Regions from separate parts of the Nisaea sp. genome, predicted to be linked through region 2. Evidence: predicted binding sites of a transcription regulator. Region 2 holds the regulator's gene; each other region holds the start of a gene.
What was found. The regulator PhoB, encoded in region 2, activates phosphate uptake and scavenging genes when phosphate is short. The targets are predictions, from matches to a motif close to TNTCATAAAACTGTCA.
Positions count from the first base shown of each region.

Region 1 (6,025 bases), on a different contig from region 2:
CATGGTGCTGGCATCGAGCATCAGCACCACGACATGGGCGAACTGGATAGCCCGGCGGGTATCCTCACCGGAGAGATATTCAAGCCGCTTGGTCACTTTCGAACGGCGGCGCAGACCGGCCGTATCGAACAGCTTGAAAGGTTGCCCCTCGAATTCCCAGTCGCTCTCGATCGCATCGCGGGTGATCCCGGCCTCAGGACCGGTCAGCATGCGGTCCTCGCCGAGCAAGGCGTTCACGAAGGTCGACTTGCCCACATTCGGACGGCCGACAATCGCCAGCCGGATCGTGTCCGGAGCCTTGGCATCGCGCCAGGTCACCGCTCCGTCGGGAGCTTCCTCGACGATATCGTCAGCGTTCTCTCCGTCATCGTCGAGATCGCTGTAGTCGTCATGCGCACTCTCCGGCGCGAAGGCGGTGAGCGCATCGTAAAGCTCACTCAGCCCCTCGCCATGTTCGGCGGAAAGCGGCACCGGATCGCCAAGACCGAGCCCGAAGGACTCGTAAAGGCCCGGCTTGCCCGCCTTGCCCTCGCATTTATTGGCGACCAGGATGACCTTCTGCTTCTCGCGGCGGAGCCAGCGGGCGAAGTGATCGTCCAGCGGAGTAACACCGGCACGGGCGTCGATCACGAACAGAACTGCATCCGCTTCGGCAACAGCCGCCTCCGTCTGTTGCCGCATGCGGCCCTCGAGGCTTTCGTTGTCGGCGTCTTCCAGGCCTGCCGTATCGAATAGGCGGAAGGTCAGGTCACCGACCCGCCCCTCACCCTCGCGACGGTCGCGGGTAACCCCCGGCTGATCGTCGACAATAGCGAGACGCTTGCCGATGAGCCGGTTGAAGATGGTCGATTTGCCGACATTAGGCCGACCGATGATGGCGACTGTAAAACTCATGGCTGTTCCGTAGTCCGCAGACACGCCTCAGATCAAGCATTGTTGCGGCATAGCCGCCATGCGGGAACCCCGCCCCACCAGGCAAAGGTTCTAGCGGTAAGCCTCAAGATCGCCGTTATCGGTCAGGAAGAACACAGTTCCTCCCGCGACGATAGGCGGCAGGAAAACCGGCGACCCGATGTCAATTTTACCCAGAATATCCCCCGTATAGGGCGAAATCGCATAGACATCCCCGGTCGAAGCTCCCACCAGCAGACGGTCGCTGACAAGCACCGGCCCGGCATAGGTGATGATGCCTTCCTTGTCTTCGGGATTCTCGAATACCGGCAATTGCTGGATCCAACGGATCTGGCCGCGACGCTTGGTCATGGCCAGCACCTCACCGAGATCCGACACCACGAAGATATAGTCACCGGCAACCCACGGCGTCTGATTGCCGCCGACGCGCGCTTCCCAGACCCTGCGGCCGGACTTCAAGTCCGTCGCCAACAGGCGCCCGGCCTGGCTGATGGCGATAACGAGGCCGTCATCCACAACCGGATTACCGCGAATGTCCGAAAGCCGGGAAACCGCGTTGCGGCTCCTGGCCGAACTTAGATTGTCATTCCAGATCAGGCGGCCGTTCTCGACCCGGAGAACGAAAATCTCGCCGGATGAATAGGGAATGATAGCCGAGCCGCCGCTCACTGCCGGACTGGCAATACCGAGCAGCGCGGACTCTTCTGAGATTCCGGTATGTGACCAGATCCGGTTTCCGTCCCTGAGATCGAGCGAGAAGGACTGGTTTCCGAGAATGCTGACCAAGATCCGGCCGTCAACCACGGTCGGCGCAGCGCGAACCGGTCCGGGCAGCCGTGTGCGCCAAACTTCCGATCCATCCTTCAGATCGAAAGCGATCACCTCGCCATATCCGGTCGCCGCGACCAGCTTGCCGTCACCGGCAGAGATCGCACCCGGGAAGATGGTTTCATCCTCGTCGTCAGGGCGCGTTTCAGCGGACCAAACCCGGTCGCCATTCGCCACGGAGAGCGCGGAGATTTCTCCTTCACTATCCATCGTGTAAATCAGACCATCGACGACGATCGGGCTCGCGATTAGCTGGGTGTCATCGCCCGAGCCACTGCCGACACTGGTCGACCAGGCGCGTTTCAGGACATCTCCAGCCGCCAGATGCTGCATGGCATGCACTGCATTGCCGCCCGGCTGCGGCCAGTCCTTGTTCTCGAACGGTCGCGGCAGAACGATCTTCAATCCGGCAAGATTCGGGTCTGCGGTCAAACTCTTCTCAAGCGCGAGGATCGGCAGCCGTTCGCCTTCCAGCGGCGGACCATCCTCTTCCTCCCCGAAGAACAGGGAGTCAGCGCTACAGCCCTGCAGGAGAGTTGCCGCAAAGAATGCCAGGCCAAGGGCCCGCCAGGAACGCATGCCACTCATGGAACGCTCCCGCTCACTCGGCGCCGATGGCGCTGATCAGTTCCGTTATCCGGGCCCGCTGCTGCCGTGGTATCGCCGCATCGGCGTTGAGCGTCTGCAGAATTTCAAGGGCCTTCGCCTTGTCACCAGCCTTCAGCGCAATCATCGCTTCGGTCTCGCGAGCCAGCGAGCGCCAGGGACCAGTGGTATTGGCGAGCGCGGAAACTTCCCGGGAGAGTACCGCCGGATCACCGCTATCGATTCGATGCGAGATGGAAAGCAGACGGGCCAGATCGCGGAGCAGCGCGGGCGCACCCTGATCATCCATCAGTTTCTTGTAAATCAGCACCCCGCCTTCGGTATCGCCAGCCTCGATCGAGGCTGCAGCCTGACGCAGGGTCGCAAGAGCCGCGTAACCGGCATTGCTGTCGCCGGCGAGCGCGCCGAACCCGGCCGCCGCCGCTGCGGGATCTTCGCCGACAGCTCTCGCAGCAGCTTCATAACGAGCGGACTGTGCCGCCCGCTGATCTGCCTCGTAGGACTGCCAGAAACGGTATCCGGCAACTGCCGCTATAACCAGGACCGCAAGCGCGATGACATAGGGGCCATACCGCTTCCAAAGCTTGGCCGCCTTCTCCTGCTGGAGTTCTTCGTCAATCTCGCGAAAAATGTCTGCCACGCGTATCTCCGTTGCGATGCGCCGCCTCCGCTCGCTCGCTCGAACGAATGGACCGGCGGACAAGTCTCACCGCCTTGGTTCCGGACAGCACTCAGCGCCTCCGGCATCAGGCGGAAGAGCGCAACCTACATGGCGCGCCCGCCGAAATCAAACCGCTCTAACGGTCTCCCTGCTTTCCTGTATCGTGGCCTTTACGCCGGGCGATTTTTCGGGAAAACTGTCTTTCATGAAACGGCAACAAATCCAACGGTGATCAGCTCATGGCGGATTTGATTCGGCTCAAGAAAAGCCGGTCGCCGCAACGCGGTCTCTTCTTCACAAAAAAAGAACTCGGCCAGCTCCTCGCTCTTTACTCAAGCCGGGTTATCTCCGGCGAATGGCGCGACTATGCAATCGACCATTCCGACGATGGCGCCGCCTTCTCGATTTTCCGGCACAGCCACGAGCTGCCGCTGTTCTCAATCTCCAAGAATCAACGGAAAGGCCAGCGTCAGCCGACCTTTGAGCTGGTATCGGGTTACAAAAAGATCGCGTCTTCACCATCTTTGGTAGACGTTATCTCTAAATTTGAAAAACTGCCCCGCCTCGTCACCGGTTGAAATCATGCCCCCATTCGATGCCTTTCTCTCCGACATCCGGAAAGCCGCCCGGCTGTCCGATCATTCGGCGCCAACCGTTACCGGGGTCGGCGCCTTGCCGTCCGCGTATGCCGTGACAGACCTGGCGGCCGCCTCCTTCGCTGCCGCCGGGCAGGCTATTGCCGATCTGATCGCCGCACGGCATGACACAGCCCCTGCTGTCGATGTGGACCGCCGACTCGCCTCTTTCTGGTACAAAAGCTCGCTGCGGCCAGACGGTTGGGATTTGCCCGCACAATGGGATGCCGTGGCTGGAGATTACGCAACGAAGGATGGCTGGATCCGTCTCCACACCAATGCGCCGCACCATCGCAAGGCGGCCCTTTCCGTCCTTTCGGTGCCAGACAGCAGCAAGACCGAACGGGCCGACGTCGCGAAGGCCGTAGCAGAATGGAATGCAGCGGAACTTGAAGACGCTGTTGTCGCAGCAGGCGGCTGCGCCGGCGAGTTGCGCTCCAGCGCCGCCTGGGCCGCCCATCCGCAGGGCAAGGCAGTCGCCTCCGAGCCATTGCTCTATCACGAGGCTTTCTCCGGGCCCTCCCCCGCAAATTGGGCGATAAACCACGCCCGCCCGCTGGGCGGTATCCGGGTGCTCGACCTGACGCGGGTGCTGGCCGGACCGACCGCCACCCGTTTTCTTGCCGGATACGGGGCCGACGTTCTCCGGATCGACCCGCCGACCGATCTCTGGGTTGAGGCGCTGGCGGAGGAAATGACCCTCGGCAAACGGTCCGCCGTTCTCGACCTGCGCAAGGAAGCGGACAGACAGCGCCTGCAGGAACTGATCGCGGAAGCAGATGTCATGGTGCATGGCTATCGCGGGGACGCACTCGAAGGTCTCGGCCTCGGCGCGTCAGTACGCCGGTCTCTCAATCCCGGGCTGGTCGATGTCGCGCTTTGCGCCTATGGCTGGACGGGGCCGTGGGCTGGACGGCGCGGCTTCGACAGCATCGTGCAGATGAGCAGTGGCATCGCCGAGACCGGCATGCGTCATTACGGCAAGGACAAGCCGACACCGCTTCCAGTCCAGGCACTGGATTACGCAACCGGCTTCATCGTCGCGGCAGCAGCCGTCAGCGGCCTTGCTGAACGTATCAGAAGCGGTGACGGCAGCCACTTCCGCACGTCCCTTGCCCGCACCGCCGTGCTGCTTGAAAGCCAGAAGAAAAGCGCGGACGAGCCGGAATTCGCCCCGGAAACCAAAGCCGACCTCGCCCCGGATATCGAGGAGACCCATTGGGGTCCCGCCCGCCGCCTCGCCTCTGCGGTGACGATCGCTGGCGTGCCGGTCTCCTGGGATATCCCGGCCGGCCCCATCGGCACGGCCAAGCCTGTCTGGTCACACCTCTAGTCGTCACCGGAACGTAGTCCCGAAGATCCTGTCATACGCTTGTTCGCCCGGAATGTTCTTGTTATGTTCTTTTCTGGTTTCCAGCATGGACACGACAGATGGGACGCTTCAAAGACAAGGCCCTGCAACGGGACGAGCAGCGCAGCCGACCGGCTACTCTCGCAGATCTCGCGCGGGCCGGGATTGGCGTGTTCTGCTGGTGCAACCGCTGTGGGCACAATGCCGAAGCTGCGACAGCCATGCTGATCTCGCAGCTCGGCCCGGATTATCCCGTGCCCGAGATCGGCACCCGGATGCGCTGCAGTGCCTGCGCCTCGAAAGATATCGCAACCCGGCCGGCCTGGCCCTCCAGGGATCAGGTCATCGCCCGGCACAGCTAGGCACACCGCCGCCATCCGGCAGCTTCAGTCCGGCAGAACTTGCCGGACCGGGAACCGCCGCGCGCCAAATCTGACAAAAAACAACAAGACTCAAACTATTTTAAGGAATTCGCGCGGCGGCCAGAAAAATGGCACGCAGGTTGCTTAGAAGTCCGTCATCCACTGCGGGCCGGAACAGAAGGGCCGGGACCGCCAAGAAAACAGCGAATGACAGAAACGAGGCCGCCCATGTCGCAGTCCATTTCCGAGCCCGTCGACCAGTCCCTGGCCGGTGAGCGCCGCCGCGCGCCGCGTGCAACTGCCCCGATGACCGCCGTGGTCGGATCGACCCCCTATACGATCGATGACTGGAATACACATGGCATCAAGATCGTCGGCTATTACGGCAACCTGAAGCCGGACGACCGGGCGGAACTCCGCGTGCTGGTACCGACCGCCGGGCCCGGCGCGCTGTTCAACGCCAAGATCTCCGTCCGGCGCTACGATCCTGAAACGGCAGCCCTAACCCTGCTGTTCGATCCTGCCGAGCCTGTTGCAACGACGACCCTGAACCGCTACTTGCATGAAATGGTCGCGCAGGGATGCGCGTGAGGTTTATGCGATGAACAGCTTCAGAGGAGCCGCCAGCCTGATGGCCGACGACCGTACACCCTCCGTGTTCGATCTGACA
Region 1 is NZ_JAXMNY010000001.1:410,948-416,972, reverse strand. Features, by position in the region: gene der (ribosome biogenesis GTPase Der) at 1-894, opposite strand, end outside; gene VOI22_RS01930 (PQQ-binding-like beta-propeller repeat protein) at 985-2,328, opposite strand; gene VOI22_RS01925 (tetratricopeptide repeat protein) at 2,342-2,986, opposite strand; gene VOI22_RS01920 (DUF2794 domain-containing protein) at 3,247-3,585, shown strand; gene VOI22_RS01915 (CoA transferase) at 3,590-4,975, shown strand; gene VOI22_RS01910 (hypothetical protein) at 5,074-5,355, shown strand; gene VOI22_RS01905 (hypothetical protein) at 5,584-5,946, shown strand; gene VOI22_RS01900 (hypothetical protein) at 5,957-6,025, shown strand, end outside.
Region 1: a site for PhoB is predicted at 3,209-3,224, ahead of VOI22_RS01920 (DUF2794 domain-containing protein). Genes of this name have one in related genera too.

Region 2 (6,025 bases):
GACGCTGGAGCCTGCCTGAGCCGGATCAGCTCTGTGCCGCACGCGAGATGCCGCGCTGCAGTAAGTTGACAAAGCATTCGTCCCGCACAAGTGCCCCATCGCGTCGCGGTCGGAACTCGTAATAGGTCACGGCGAGGTCTTGATCGAGTTCATAGAGAAACAGATCAAGCACACAGACATCCGTGCGATACTGCCAAACCACGGCGGACATATCGCGCCGGATGAAGGCGGGTTTGCCGAGGATGCTCGAAAGGTCGTGCTGCCCGAGATCGAGCAATCTGCTTGGGTCGCGCTCTTCTTCGCTGAAAGCCGGTGCGCGCGGGCTCGCCGGCGCGGGCAGGCTGGCGACCGAAGCGGAGCCTCCCGGCTCGGCCTGTTTCGTAGCGGCGGCCGCAGATTTCTCGGCAGAGATCGGCTGCTGAACGCGTCCGGTGCTGGCCGTTTTCTGAACGGCTCCGCCGCAACTCGACAGGCTGACAGCAATCAAGAGAAGGAGAAGAGAACGCACCGGTATCAACCTATTCCGGCGTGTTCACAGGCTCGTCTTTGAAAAGCGAGATATCGCCGTCGATCTGACCGCCGAGTTCGACCTCGAGCTGGCCGAAGCGCACAGACCCGGTAACCCGACCGGTGCTCCGAACATGCAGGGTTTGCCGAACGACCAAGGTGCCTTCGAAGCGCCCCCCGATGATGGCTTCGTCTATTACCACCTTACCCTTGAAATGGCCGGACTCGGTGACTTCGAGATGGCGGCTGTTTTCCAGGGTCGCGTCAACGGTGCCCTCGACAACGAGGCTGTCGCAGGCCGTGATCTCACCGGTCAGGGAGATCTCGGGGCCGACCGTAAGCTTCTTGCTCTCGGAGCGGGGCGCGCCACCGCGCCGGCTCGATGAGCCCGGAAGATCGAGAGTCCGGCGCGGGATTTCCGGTACAAATCCCGATGAGGATGGCTTGCTCGGTTGCATTCTGGACTCCTCGTCCGGTTTTCTGGTTGTGACCGCATCGGAGACAGGCGCCGCCGCATCCAAGCGCGTCTCCGAGGGAGATTTCCGGTCCTGGGATCCGGAGGTCTGCTGTTCGTCTGTCGCGCCGGTGCCGAACGACGGGCTTGTGCGCTCGGTGGTGTCCGTGCCGGATTTTTTACGCCGAAACATCAGATCGTCAACTCATATAATTGCAGAAGAGACCATGGCCATCGACCTTAATACTCAAGGACTTATTATCATTTCTTCATGTCGCTCCGCAAGCGCTCGAAACGATGAAGCATAAAAGCCGTCGCAATGACCGGCCCCGCGAAGTTCACAACGGGGATGGTCATGACTGCGGCGATCAGCACGCCACTGACGAAAACCGACCCTGCCTTACGCTTCCGCAGTTCCTTGGCTTCTGCCGGAGTCAGCCGCCTCATGGCAACCATTTCGAAGAATTCCCGCCCCAGAAGATAACCATTCGCGCCGTAGAAAACGATCAGGTTAAGACCGGGGACCAGCAGATAGATCGGCAGAAGCAGAACGTTAACAAGTATAGTAATACCGAGAAACTTCAGACTTTCCAGAACGGTTTCGATGAAAGGCTGCGGGCGCGCGGGGCCGAGTGCCGGATAATGCCGCGCTTCCACTGCCTTACAGACTGAATCCAGAAACAGCCCGGAGATTATGTTCGCGGCACCAGGGAAAAAGAGAACGCCCAGGATCACCACGATCAGGCTGGCGACCCAGGCCGCCGCGTCATCCAGCCAGCCGCCGAAGAACGAAAACCAGTCAAGGACGTACCAGACCGTCGCTCCGAGCAACAGGATTGCCGTGATCGATCCGACGACACTGATGATGATCGGATTGCGGAGCCGGGGATCCGTCAGCTGACCGATGGTGGCGGACAAGGCTGAAAACATAGTCGATCTCTTCTTCTTTCTGGCGTTGTCACCGGATCACTTGGGGCCGGAAGCGGTGCGGTCCAATGCATTTCGACCGAAAAAGCATAGGATCCCTGTCCGCGCAAGAGCCGTGGCGCCATTCGGTGATAGCAGACTTTCCTTGCTGTCCCTGCTCCAGTACCTTGTCGCCGCATTGAGCGGACATCCGGTCCGCCAACCTTTTTTCGCCCTGTTTTCGGGAGCCTGGTCCGCATGGCAGCCAAACCCATCGATGTCACCTGTATCGGCAACGCGATCGTCGACGTTTTCGCCCAAGCCACCGATGTATTTCTCTCCGAGAACGGCATCGAAAAGGGGGCGATGAACCTGATCGACGCCGAGCGCGCCGAGTTGCTTTACAGCAAGATGGGTCCCGGCATGGAAATGTCGGGTGGGTCTGCCGGCAACACGGCCGCAGGTCTTGCGTCCCTTGGCGGCAAGGCTGGTTATATCGGCAAGGTACAGGACGATACGCTCGGCAAGGTCTTCCGGCATGACATCACCGCTGTCGGCGTGCGCTTCGACACAGCGCCGACCCTGGACGGGCCGCCAACCGCCCGATCCCTCATCATGGTGACACCGGATGCCCAGCGCAGCATGAACACCTTCCTTGGCGCTTGCGTGCAGCTCGGCCCGGAGGATGTCGATCCGGACCTGATCGCGGACAGCCGCGTGGTGTATCTGGAAGGCTATCTGTTCGATCCGCCGGAAGCCAAGAAGGCCTTCGTGAAGGCGGCCCGGACCGCGCACGAGACCGGGGGCAAGGTTTCGCTCACCCTCTCCGATCCGTTCTGTGTCGACCGCCACCGTGATGCCTTTCTCGAGCTGGTCGATCACCATGTCGATATTCTGTTCGCTAACGAGGAAGAGCTGAAGTCTCTCTATCAGACGACGGATTTCGATGAAGCATTGCAGAAGGTCCGTCAAAACTGCGAGACGGCTGCGATCACGCGCGGGCCGAAAGGCTCTGTCGTTCTGCACAAATCGGAAGTCCATGTGATTGATGCCGAGCCGGTGGCCACAGTGGTGGACACGACCGGCGCGGGCGATCTTTTCGCCGCAGGTTTCCTGCATGCCTATTGCCAGGGTATGGAGCCGGCTGACTGGGGACGGGCAGGCGGTGTTGCCGCGGCCGAGATCATCTCGCACTACGGCGCCCGGCCGGAAGCCAATCTGAAAGACCTTCTGGCCGCGCGGCTTGGCTGAGACCTTGTCCGGCGCCTGGGATTGGCTGGTGGAGACGGCGGCGCTTTATCTGAAGCGCCGCGTGCTGGTGGTTCTGCTTCTCGGGTTTTCCAGCGGATTGCCGCTGCTTCTGTCCTTCTCCACGCTCAGCGCATGGATGCGTGAGTCCGGTGTGGATCTGACCACCATCGGCCTGTTCGCTCTGGTCGGGACGCCCTACACGCTGAAATTCATCTGGGCGCCGGTGATGGACAGTCTGAAGGTGCCGATCCTCGGCCACCTGTTCGGCCGCCGCCGTGGCTGGCTGATCTTCACTCAGCTCTGCCTGATGCTGTCGATCATTCTGCTTGGCGGCACTGACCCGCTGGCCAGTCCCGCACTGATGGCGACGATGGCAGTTGCGGTGACCTTTTTTTCCGCCAGCCAGGACATTGTTGTCGACGCCTATCGGATCGAGACGCTCCCTGAGGAAGAACAGGGGGCGGGAGCGGCCGCTTATACATTCGGATACCGGATCGGCGTCCTCGCCGCTGGTGCCGGCGCGCTGTTCCTGGCCGACGCTGTCGGGTGGTTCATCGCTTATCTGGCGATGGCCGGCCTCATGCTGGTTGGCTTGATCACTGTCCTCGCGAGCCCGGAGCCAAAGTCCGGCGCGGAAGACGAAGCAGCCGAGAGGCGCGAAGCAAAGTCAGCTCCCGATGCAATTCTCAATTGGACGAAGCGGGCCGTCGTGGCGCCCTTCTCGGAATTTCTGCTTCGGCGCGGCGCATTGCTGATCCTTGCCTTCATCCTGTTTTACAAGCTCGGGGATGCTTTCCTCGGCACGCTGACCAACCCGTTCTATATCGATCTCGGCTTCACAAAGACCGAGATCGCCCAGGTCACCAAGGTTTTCGGGCTGATCGCTCTGCTGGCGGGATTGTTCGCGGGGGGCGCGCTGGTGAAGCATATGGGGCTTCTGAAGGCGCTGCTGGTCTGCGGCGTGTTGCAGGCTTTGTCAAATCTGGTTTTCATCGGGCAGGCGGTGGCGGGGCACGATCTCTGGATTCTGACGGTGACGATCGGGGTTGAGAACTTTACCGGCGGCATGGGAACGGCCGCCTTCGTCGCCTATCTCTCCAGCCTGACGAACATCGCCTTTACGGCAACCCAGTTCGCCCTGCTCTCGTCCTTCATGGCTTTCGGGCGCACCATCCTCAGCTCCGGCGGCGGATGGGTGACGGACCATATCGGTTGGATCGGGTTCTTCCTCGCCTCGACGGCGATTGCCGTGCCCGGTTTGATCCTGCTGCTGGTGCTGATGCGGATGTTTCCGCCGGAACCCGTGTCCGGCGGAAAACAGGCGGGTTGAGCTTGGTCAGGCCGGTGTGGTTGACCGGTCGAGAGCGTATCCGGCAGAGCGGACCGTACGGATCAGGTCGGACTCGGCCTCGATATTGATGGCCTTGCGCAGACGGCGGATATGCACGTCGACGGTACGTGGCTCGACATAGATGTCGGGACCCCAGACCCGGTCCAGCAATTGCTCACGGGAAAACACCCGGCCCGGATGCTCCAGGAAATAGCGCAGCAGCCGGAATTCGGTCGGGCCGAGATGGATCTCCCGGTTGTTCCGGCGCACCTTGTGGGATGCCAGATCCATTTCGAGATCTTCAAACTCCAGGGTCTCGGCATCGCTCGCCGGCCGTGTCCGGCGCAGCACGGCGCGGATGCGGGCGATCAGCTCGCTCGGGCTGAAAGGCTTGGTGATATAATCGTCCGCGCCTGCGTTGAGGCCACGGATCCGGTCACCCTCATCGCCGCGCGCTGTCAGCATGATCACCGGTATGCCTTTGGTCTCGGGCGTCCGGCGCAGTCTGCGGCAGACCTCGACACCGGAGAGAAGCGGCAACATCCAGTCCAGCAGGATCAGATCGGGGGTTTTCTCCATGGCCAGCAGTATGGCTTCTTCACCATCGCCGGCTTCGAGGACTTCGAACCCTTCCCGCTCAAGGTTGTAGCGCAGCAGAGTGACGATAGGGGCTTCGTCCTCCACGATCAGGATTTTGGGACTCATCATGTTCATAGGACACTAACTCTCGATATGAACGCTCATTCGGGCATCGTCACGACATAGCTGGCGTCCTCGCCCTTGGGGCGATCGGCCTGCATTTTCGTGCCTTTGATCTGGAAATGCACGGTCTCGGCGATGTTGGTCGCGTGATCGCCCATGCGCTCCAGGTTCTTCGCGATGAACAGAAGATGGGTGGAAGCGGAGATATTCCGCGGATCTTCCATCATGTAGGTCAGCAGTTCTCGGAACAGGCTGGTGTAGAGCTCGTCGATATCCTCATCCCGGTGCCAGGCGGCAACAGCGAGATCAAGGTTGTCGTCCGCGTAGGCGTCCAGCACATCCTTGATCAGGGACTGGACCAGGCTGCCGATGCGCACAATGCCATTGGCAGGCGGGATCTCTGGCAGGCTACTGAGCACAATGGCGCGCTTGCCGATATTCGCGGCGTAATCGCCGATGCGCTCAAGGTCGCTGACGATCTTCAGGCTGGCCACGACCGTGCGAAGGTCTCCCCCGAGCGGCTGGCGCAGCGCGAGCAGCCGGAGGCTCATGGCCTCGACCTCTGTTTCCAGAAGGTCGATCGGAGCATCGGCTTCGCGCACCCGTTGGGCGAGCGCCTGATCCCGCCGATGCACGGCACGGACAGCTGCTTCGCACTGACTTTCGACAAGGCCGCCCATCTGGGCGATCTTGGCTTTGAGGGCTCCAAGTTCTTCGTCGAAAGAGCTGACTATGTGGTCGTTGTTCGAACCCATTGAGATACTTTCCGTGATCTTTCTTAGCCGAACCGGCCGGTAATATAGCCCTGCGTGCGGGAGTCGTTCGGGTTGGTGAAGATCTGCTCGGTATCGCCGACCTCGACCAGCTCGCCCAGA
Region 2 is NZ_JAXMNY010000004.1:442,325-448,349, forward strand. Features, by position in the region: gene nth (endonuclease III) at 1-19, shown strand, start outside; gene VOI22_RS18465 (hypothetical protein) at 26-508, opposite strand; gene VOI22_RS18470 (polymer-forming cytoskeletal protein) at 519-1,154, opposite strand; gene VOI22_RS18475 (EI24 domain-containing protein) at 1,223-1,891, opposite strand; gene VOI22_RS18480 (adenosine kinase) at 2,126-3,118, shown strand; gene VOI22_RS18485 (AmpG family muropeptide MFS transporter) at 3,111-4,448, shown strand; gene phoB (phosphate regulon transcriptional regulator PhoB) at 4,455-5,153, opposite strand; gene phoU (phosphate signaling complex protein PhoU) at 5,189-5,905, opposite strand; gene pstB (phosphate ABC transporter ATP-binding protein PstB) at 5,929-6,025, opposite strand, start outside.

Region 3 (6,025 bases), on a different contig from region 2:
ATGAGCTCAATCTCTCCGCTATCGCGGCGAAGGCTGGCGAGTGGCTGATTTCCGTTGCCGGGCAGGTTCTAAGCGGTGGTGCGGCGCTGGCCAATCTTCTGTCGCTTCTGGTTATCACGCCGATAGTCGCCTTCTATCTGCTGCGGGACTGGGATCGTATCGTGGCTGCGGTGGATGGCTGGCTGCCGCGTGCACAGGCGAAGACGATCAGGGAGCAGGCTGGGATCATCGACGAAACACTTGCTTCCTTCGTACGCGGGCAGGGATCGGTCTGTCTGATTCTCGGCGGATTTTATGCCGTCGGCCTGACGTTCGCAGGCCTCGATTTCGGTGTGATCATCGGCCTGTTTTCCGGCCTGATTTCCTTCGTGCCTTTTGTTGGTTCGATCTTTGGCGGCCTGCTGAGCATCGGACTTGCCGCCATGCAGTTCGATACCGTGACGCCGATCGCAATCGTCGCCGCCATCTTCGTCGCGGGACAGGCTATCGAAGGGAACTTCCTGACGCCCAACCTTGTCGGCGAGGCAGTGGGTTTGCATCCGGTTTGGGTGATCTTCGCCTTGCTGGCAGGCGGCGCGCTGTTCGGTTTTCTTGGCATTCTGATCGCTGTACCGGTAGCGGCCGTGATCGGGGTGCTCACCCGCTTTGCCCTGGCGCGTTATCTCGCCAGCCCGCTCCATCTTCATGGCATACCGCCATCGGACGATGAGACTGACGCTTAAAGACATTGAGACAGGATCGGCGGGCACATTATGAGTGAACGGAACACCGGATCGCGCCGGATCGGCAGCGAGGGCGGTCAGTTGCCATTGTTGTTGGAGCATCGTCCGGCATTTGACCGGGGAGAATATCTTGTCTCTGTCTGCAATGAGGCGGCAACGGCCTGGATCGATTCCTGGCCGTCCTGGCCCGATGCGACCTGGGGATTGAACGTGCACGGCCCCGAAGCCTCGGGGAAAAGCCATCTGGCGGAAGTCTGGGCACGGAAGGCGGGCGCCATCATGCTCCGTCCCGCGGATCTGGATGCGGAGCGGCTTCCGACGTTGCTCGGCGACGCGGGCTATGTGGTACTGGACAATGTCGATGAGAGCCTGCCGGGCGTTCCCGCCTTTCATCTCTACAACATGATTGTCGAGCGTCGGGGCGCTCTGCTGGTGTTGTCCAGAACGCCGGTCTCGCGCATGGCGCTGCATCCGGCGGATGCGAAATCGCGCTTCGCCGCACTTCCTGCAGTGGCGATCAGCGATCCCGATGACGCGTTGATTTCGGGAATCATGGACAAACTCTTTCGCGACCGGCAATTGTTCGTTGCTGAAGAGGTTCTGGCCTTTCTGGTCGGACGCATGGAACGATCGTTTTCGGAAGCGCGGGCGCTGGTCGAATACATCGATGCCATGTCGCTTGCCGAGGGGCGCCGGATCACGCTGCCACTCGCTCGTCGCGCGCTGGACGCGCGGGCTGCGGGATAGCACCGGGACTGACAACGAAAAAACAAACAAACGGAGCACTATCCATGGATCTGGGAATTAAAGGAAAGAAAGCGCTCGTCTGCGCGTCGAGCAAAGGTCTCGGCAAGGCGTCGGCGATGGCACTCGCTCAGAACGGTGCGGATCTGACGATCTGCTCGCGGACGCCGGAAGCGATCGAGGCAACGGCCGAGGAAATCCGGTCGGCGACCGGTGCGACCGTGCACGCCATTGCATGCGATATCACAACCGAGGAAGGCCGTGCGAAGGCGCTGGCACCGTTCGACAGCAAGCTCGACATCCTGGTAAACAATGCGGGTGGCCCGCCGCCAGGCAACTTCCGGGACTGGACGCGTGACGACTGGATCAAGGCTGTAGACGCCAACATGCTGACTGCCATTGAGCTGATCAAGGCGACCATCGACGGCATGATCGAGCGCAAGTTCGGCCGTATCGTGAACATTACCTCCGGTGCCGTGAAGTCGCCCATCGCGATTCTTGGGCTTTCGAACGGTGCCCGTACCGGTTTGACCGGTTTTTGTGCCGGTATCGCCCGTGAAGTCGCCAAGGACGGCGTCACCATCAACGGTCTGCTGCCCGGCCCGTTCGACACCGACCGGCTGCGTGGCAACATGAAGCTGCAGGCGGAAAAGGCCGGCGTCGATTTCGAGACCTTCTATGCGGAGCAAGCCGCACAGCATACTGCCGGCCGGTTCGGCTATCCGGATGAGTTCGGCCAGACCTGCGCTTTTCTGTGCAGCGCGCATGCCGGCTATATCAACGGCCAGAACGTGCTGATGGATGGGGGAGCCTTCCGCAGCACCATGTAAGAGGCTGGGTGGCGGTATTCGCCATATATGGCGAATACCGTCATCGAACTGAAACATGACAGGCTTACGGTCCGGCCCGGGATATTCCATATCCCGGGCCGACCTGTGTTATGACAGCGAGAAGCGCTGTTGGCGCTGCGAGGTCCACACGATAGTCATGACGAGGAGACGACCCCGTGAGCGAGAGTCAGGCGGAAAGCACGACGCGTATTGACGCGACATCGCCCGAGCGGTTTTTCAACAGGGAACTGTCCTGGCTCGGCTTCAATGCCCGCGTTCTCGAAGAAGCGAACAATCCCGCGCACCCGTTGCTGGAACGACTTCGGTTCGTATCCATTTCAGCGTCGAACCTCGACGAGTTCTACACGGTCCGGGTGGCCGGTCTGAAAGGCATGGTGAATGCCGGCGTGACCACGCCGAGCGCGGATGGTCTCTCTCCGACGAACCAGCTTGTCGCTATCTCGGAAAAGGCCGCTGAACTGATCGCCGTACAGCAGCAGTATCTTGCCATGCTGCTTGGCGAGCTGCGCACGGCCGGGTTTCATCTGATCACCGCAGCTGACCTCACTACCGCAGAACGGAAGTGGCTCGAGGGCCATTTCATCGATCAGGTATTCCCCCTGCTGACCCCGCTCGCAATCGATCCGGCGCATCCGTTCCCGTTCCTTCCGAACGGCGGCGTCTGCCTCGCCATGCAGCTCACGGATGCCTCCAACGCCATCGATATGGAAGCCTTGCTCCCGCTTCCGGCGCAGGTGGGCCGTTTTGTCCGCCTGCCGGGCAAGGATATCCGTTTCATCGCTATCGAGCAGGTGATCATCGAGCATGTCGACCAGCTGTTCCCGAATTTCACCGTTGCCGGACACGGTATCTTTCGGGTCCTGCGCGACAGTGAAATGGAAGTGGATGAAGAAGCCGAAGATCTCGTCCTGTCGTTCGAGTCGGCCCTGAAGCGTCGGCGGCGCGGTAACGTTATTCGCCTCTCGATGAACAAGGACATGCCGGAAGATCTCCGGAACTTTGTTGTCGATGAGATGAAGGTGGCGAAAGAGGATCTCTTCACCCTGGACGAGATGGTTGGCCTTGCGGATCTGTCGCAGCTGATTGTCAGCGAGCGCCCGGACCTGCTTTGGAAACCGTTCAATCCGCGTTTCCCGGAGCGTATCCGTGATTTCGGCGGCGATTGCCTGGCGGCGATCCGCGCCAAGGACATTGTTGTCCACCACCCCTATGAGAGCTTCGACGTCGTCGTCCAGTTCCTGCGTCAGGCGGCGGCGGACCCGGCGGTGGTCTCGATCAAGCAGACGCTTTACCGAACGTCCAAAGGCAGCCCGATCGTCAATGCCCTGATCGAAGCGGCGGAAGCCGGCAAGTCGGTCACGGCCATGGTCGAGTTGAAAGCCCGCTTCGATGAGGAGGCGAATATCCGTCTTGCCCGTGACCTGGAACGCGCCGGCGTCCAGGTCGTCTACGGTTTTGTGGATCTGAAGACCCACGCGAAGATCTCTCTGGTGGTCCGGCGCGAGGGCAACGGCCTCAGGAACTACGTGCATTTTGGGACCGGCAACTATCATCCGATCACGGCGAAGATCTATACGGACCTTTCCTTCTTCACCTGCGACCCGGTGCTCTGTCGGGATGCCGCGCGCATGTTCAACTACATGACCGGCTATGCCACGCCGCAGCAGATGGACAAGCTGTCGCTCTCGCCGCTGACCATGCGCCAGAAGGTGCACGAGCTTGTTGATACCGAGATCGAATTTGCCCGGCAGGGCAAGCCGGCAACAATCTGGGCAAAGATGAATTCTCTGGTCGATCCGGACCTGATTGATCTGTTGTACCGGGCCTCGAACGAGGGCGTGAAGATCGAACTGGTCATCCGCGGTATCTGCTGCCTGCGGCCAGGATTGCCGGGTTTATCGGAGAACATCCATGTGCAGAGCATTGTGGGCAGGTTCCTTGAGCATTCGCGGATATTCTGTTTCGGCAATGGTCGGAAGCTTCCCTCCGATCAGGCGAAAGTGTACATGTCGTCCGCTGACTGGATGACGCGTAATCTGGATCGCCGGGTGGAGCATTTCGTGCCTATCGAAAACCGGACGGTGCACCGCCAGGTTCTGGACCAGATCATGGTGGCGAACCTGAAGGACGAGACGAATTCCTGGATCGCGGAGCCGGATGGTCGCTTTGTCCGGGTTGCTGCCGGTGCGGGAGCGTTCTCGGCACATAAATATTTCATGACCAATCCAAGCCTGTCCGGCCGCGGCAGTGCTCTGAAGCGGTCGAACGAAATGCCCAAGAAGCTGAGCGGCACGGAATAACGTTTGTCAGTTCCCTTTTCTCAAGACGGCTGGATCTCCAATAACGGGCCCGACCACAGCGGCCTCGTTGGAGTGCTGGATATTGGATCGAACTCTATCCGTCTCGTCGTTTTCGAAGGCGATGGGCGGATGCCCATTCCGTTGTTCAATGAAAAAGCGCTTTGCGGCCTCGGCACGGGGTTGCAGGAAACCGGACATCTGTCCGAGCAGGGTGTCCGCTCGGCAATGGAGAACCTGGAGCGTTATTTCACGATCGCCAAGGGTATGGGCGTTTCCGAGGTCCGTGTGCTGGCAACGGCAGCTGTCCGCGATGCCCGGAACGGGGATGAGTTCGTCTCGGCCGTCGAAGGCCGGTTCGGTGCCCGTGTCATGGTGTTGTCGGGAGATGAAGAGGCCCGCCTGTCCGCCCTCGGGGTGATCAGTGCTTTCCCGGAGGCTGATGGTGTGGTCGGCGATCTTGGTGGCGGCAGCCTCGAGCTTGTCGATGTCCAGAACAGCAAGGCGCGCCGTTTCGAGACCACGCCCCTAGGGCCGCTCCGGCTCGGCGAACTCACCCGGCAGAACCGGGACGAGTTGACGGACAGGATCGACTCCATTCTGAACGGCGTGCTTTGGCTTGACGCCATGTCAGGCCGTGACCTGTTCTCTGTCGGCGGCGCCTGGCGCAGCCTTGCGCGCGCGCATATGGAATTGACCGACTATCCTTTGGCGGTGATCCATCACTATGCAATTGGGGCCGAGGAAGCTGTCCGTTTCCTCGATGAAATTACCCGGACGGGCCGGAAGGATCTGCGTGCTCTCGATGCGGTTTCAAAACGCCGCGTGGAAAAGCTGCCCGTTACGGCTCTGGTTCTGAAACGGGTGATTGAACTCGGTCGTCCGCGCGAGGTTGTGTTTTCGTCTTTCGGATTGCGCGAAGGGTGCCTCTATGACCGGCTGCCGCAGGGCGAGCAGGCGCGCGATCCGCTGGTCGACAGTTGCATGGATATTGCCCGCAAGAGCAGCCGTTTCAGCCCGCACCCGGAGGTTCTTGAACGCTGGATTGCACCATTTTTCGAGGGCGTTCCTGCTGCGGAACAACGCCTGATCCGGACGGCGTGCATTCTCAGTGATTTCGCCTGGGGCGAGCATCCGAGCTATCGTGGCGAGCATGCCTTCATCCGGGTTCTGCGCCTGCCGGTCGTCGGATTGAACCATGCCGACCGGGTGTTTCTGGCTTATGCGATCCTGGCTCGTTACACCGGCAGTATTGAAGAAGAGGGGACCCATCGGGTCCGTAAGCTGTTGTCGATCCGCCGGCGCGATCTGGCCTACAAGGTCGGACTTGCCCTGCGGCTTGCGCTGACGCTGTCAGGTGGTGCGACGGAGCTTCTGGAGAGCGCCCGGCTTGAGCGTGAGCGTGACATGG
Region 3 is NZ_JAXMNY010000003.1:562,515-568,539, forward strand. Features, by position in the region: gene VOI22_RS16150 (AI-2E family transporter) at 1-722, shown strand, start outside; gene VOI22_RS16155 (HdaA/DnaA family protein) at 753-1,469, shown strand; gene VOI22_RS16160 (SDR family oxidoreductase) at 1,514-2,296, shown strand; gene VOI22_RS16165 (RNA degradosome polyphosphate kinase) at 2,473-4,617, shown strand; gene VOI22_RS16170 (Ppx/GppA family phosphatase) at 4,621-6,025, shown strand, end outside.
Region 3: a site for PhoB is predicted at 2,335-2,350, ahead of VOI22_RS16165 (RNA degradosome polyphosphate kinase). Genes of this name have one in related genera too.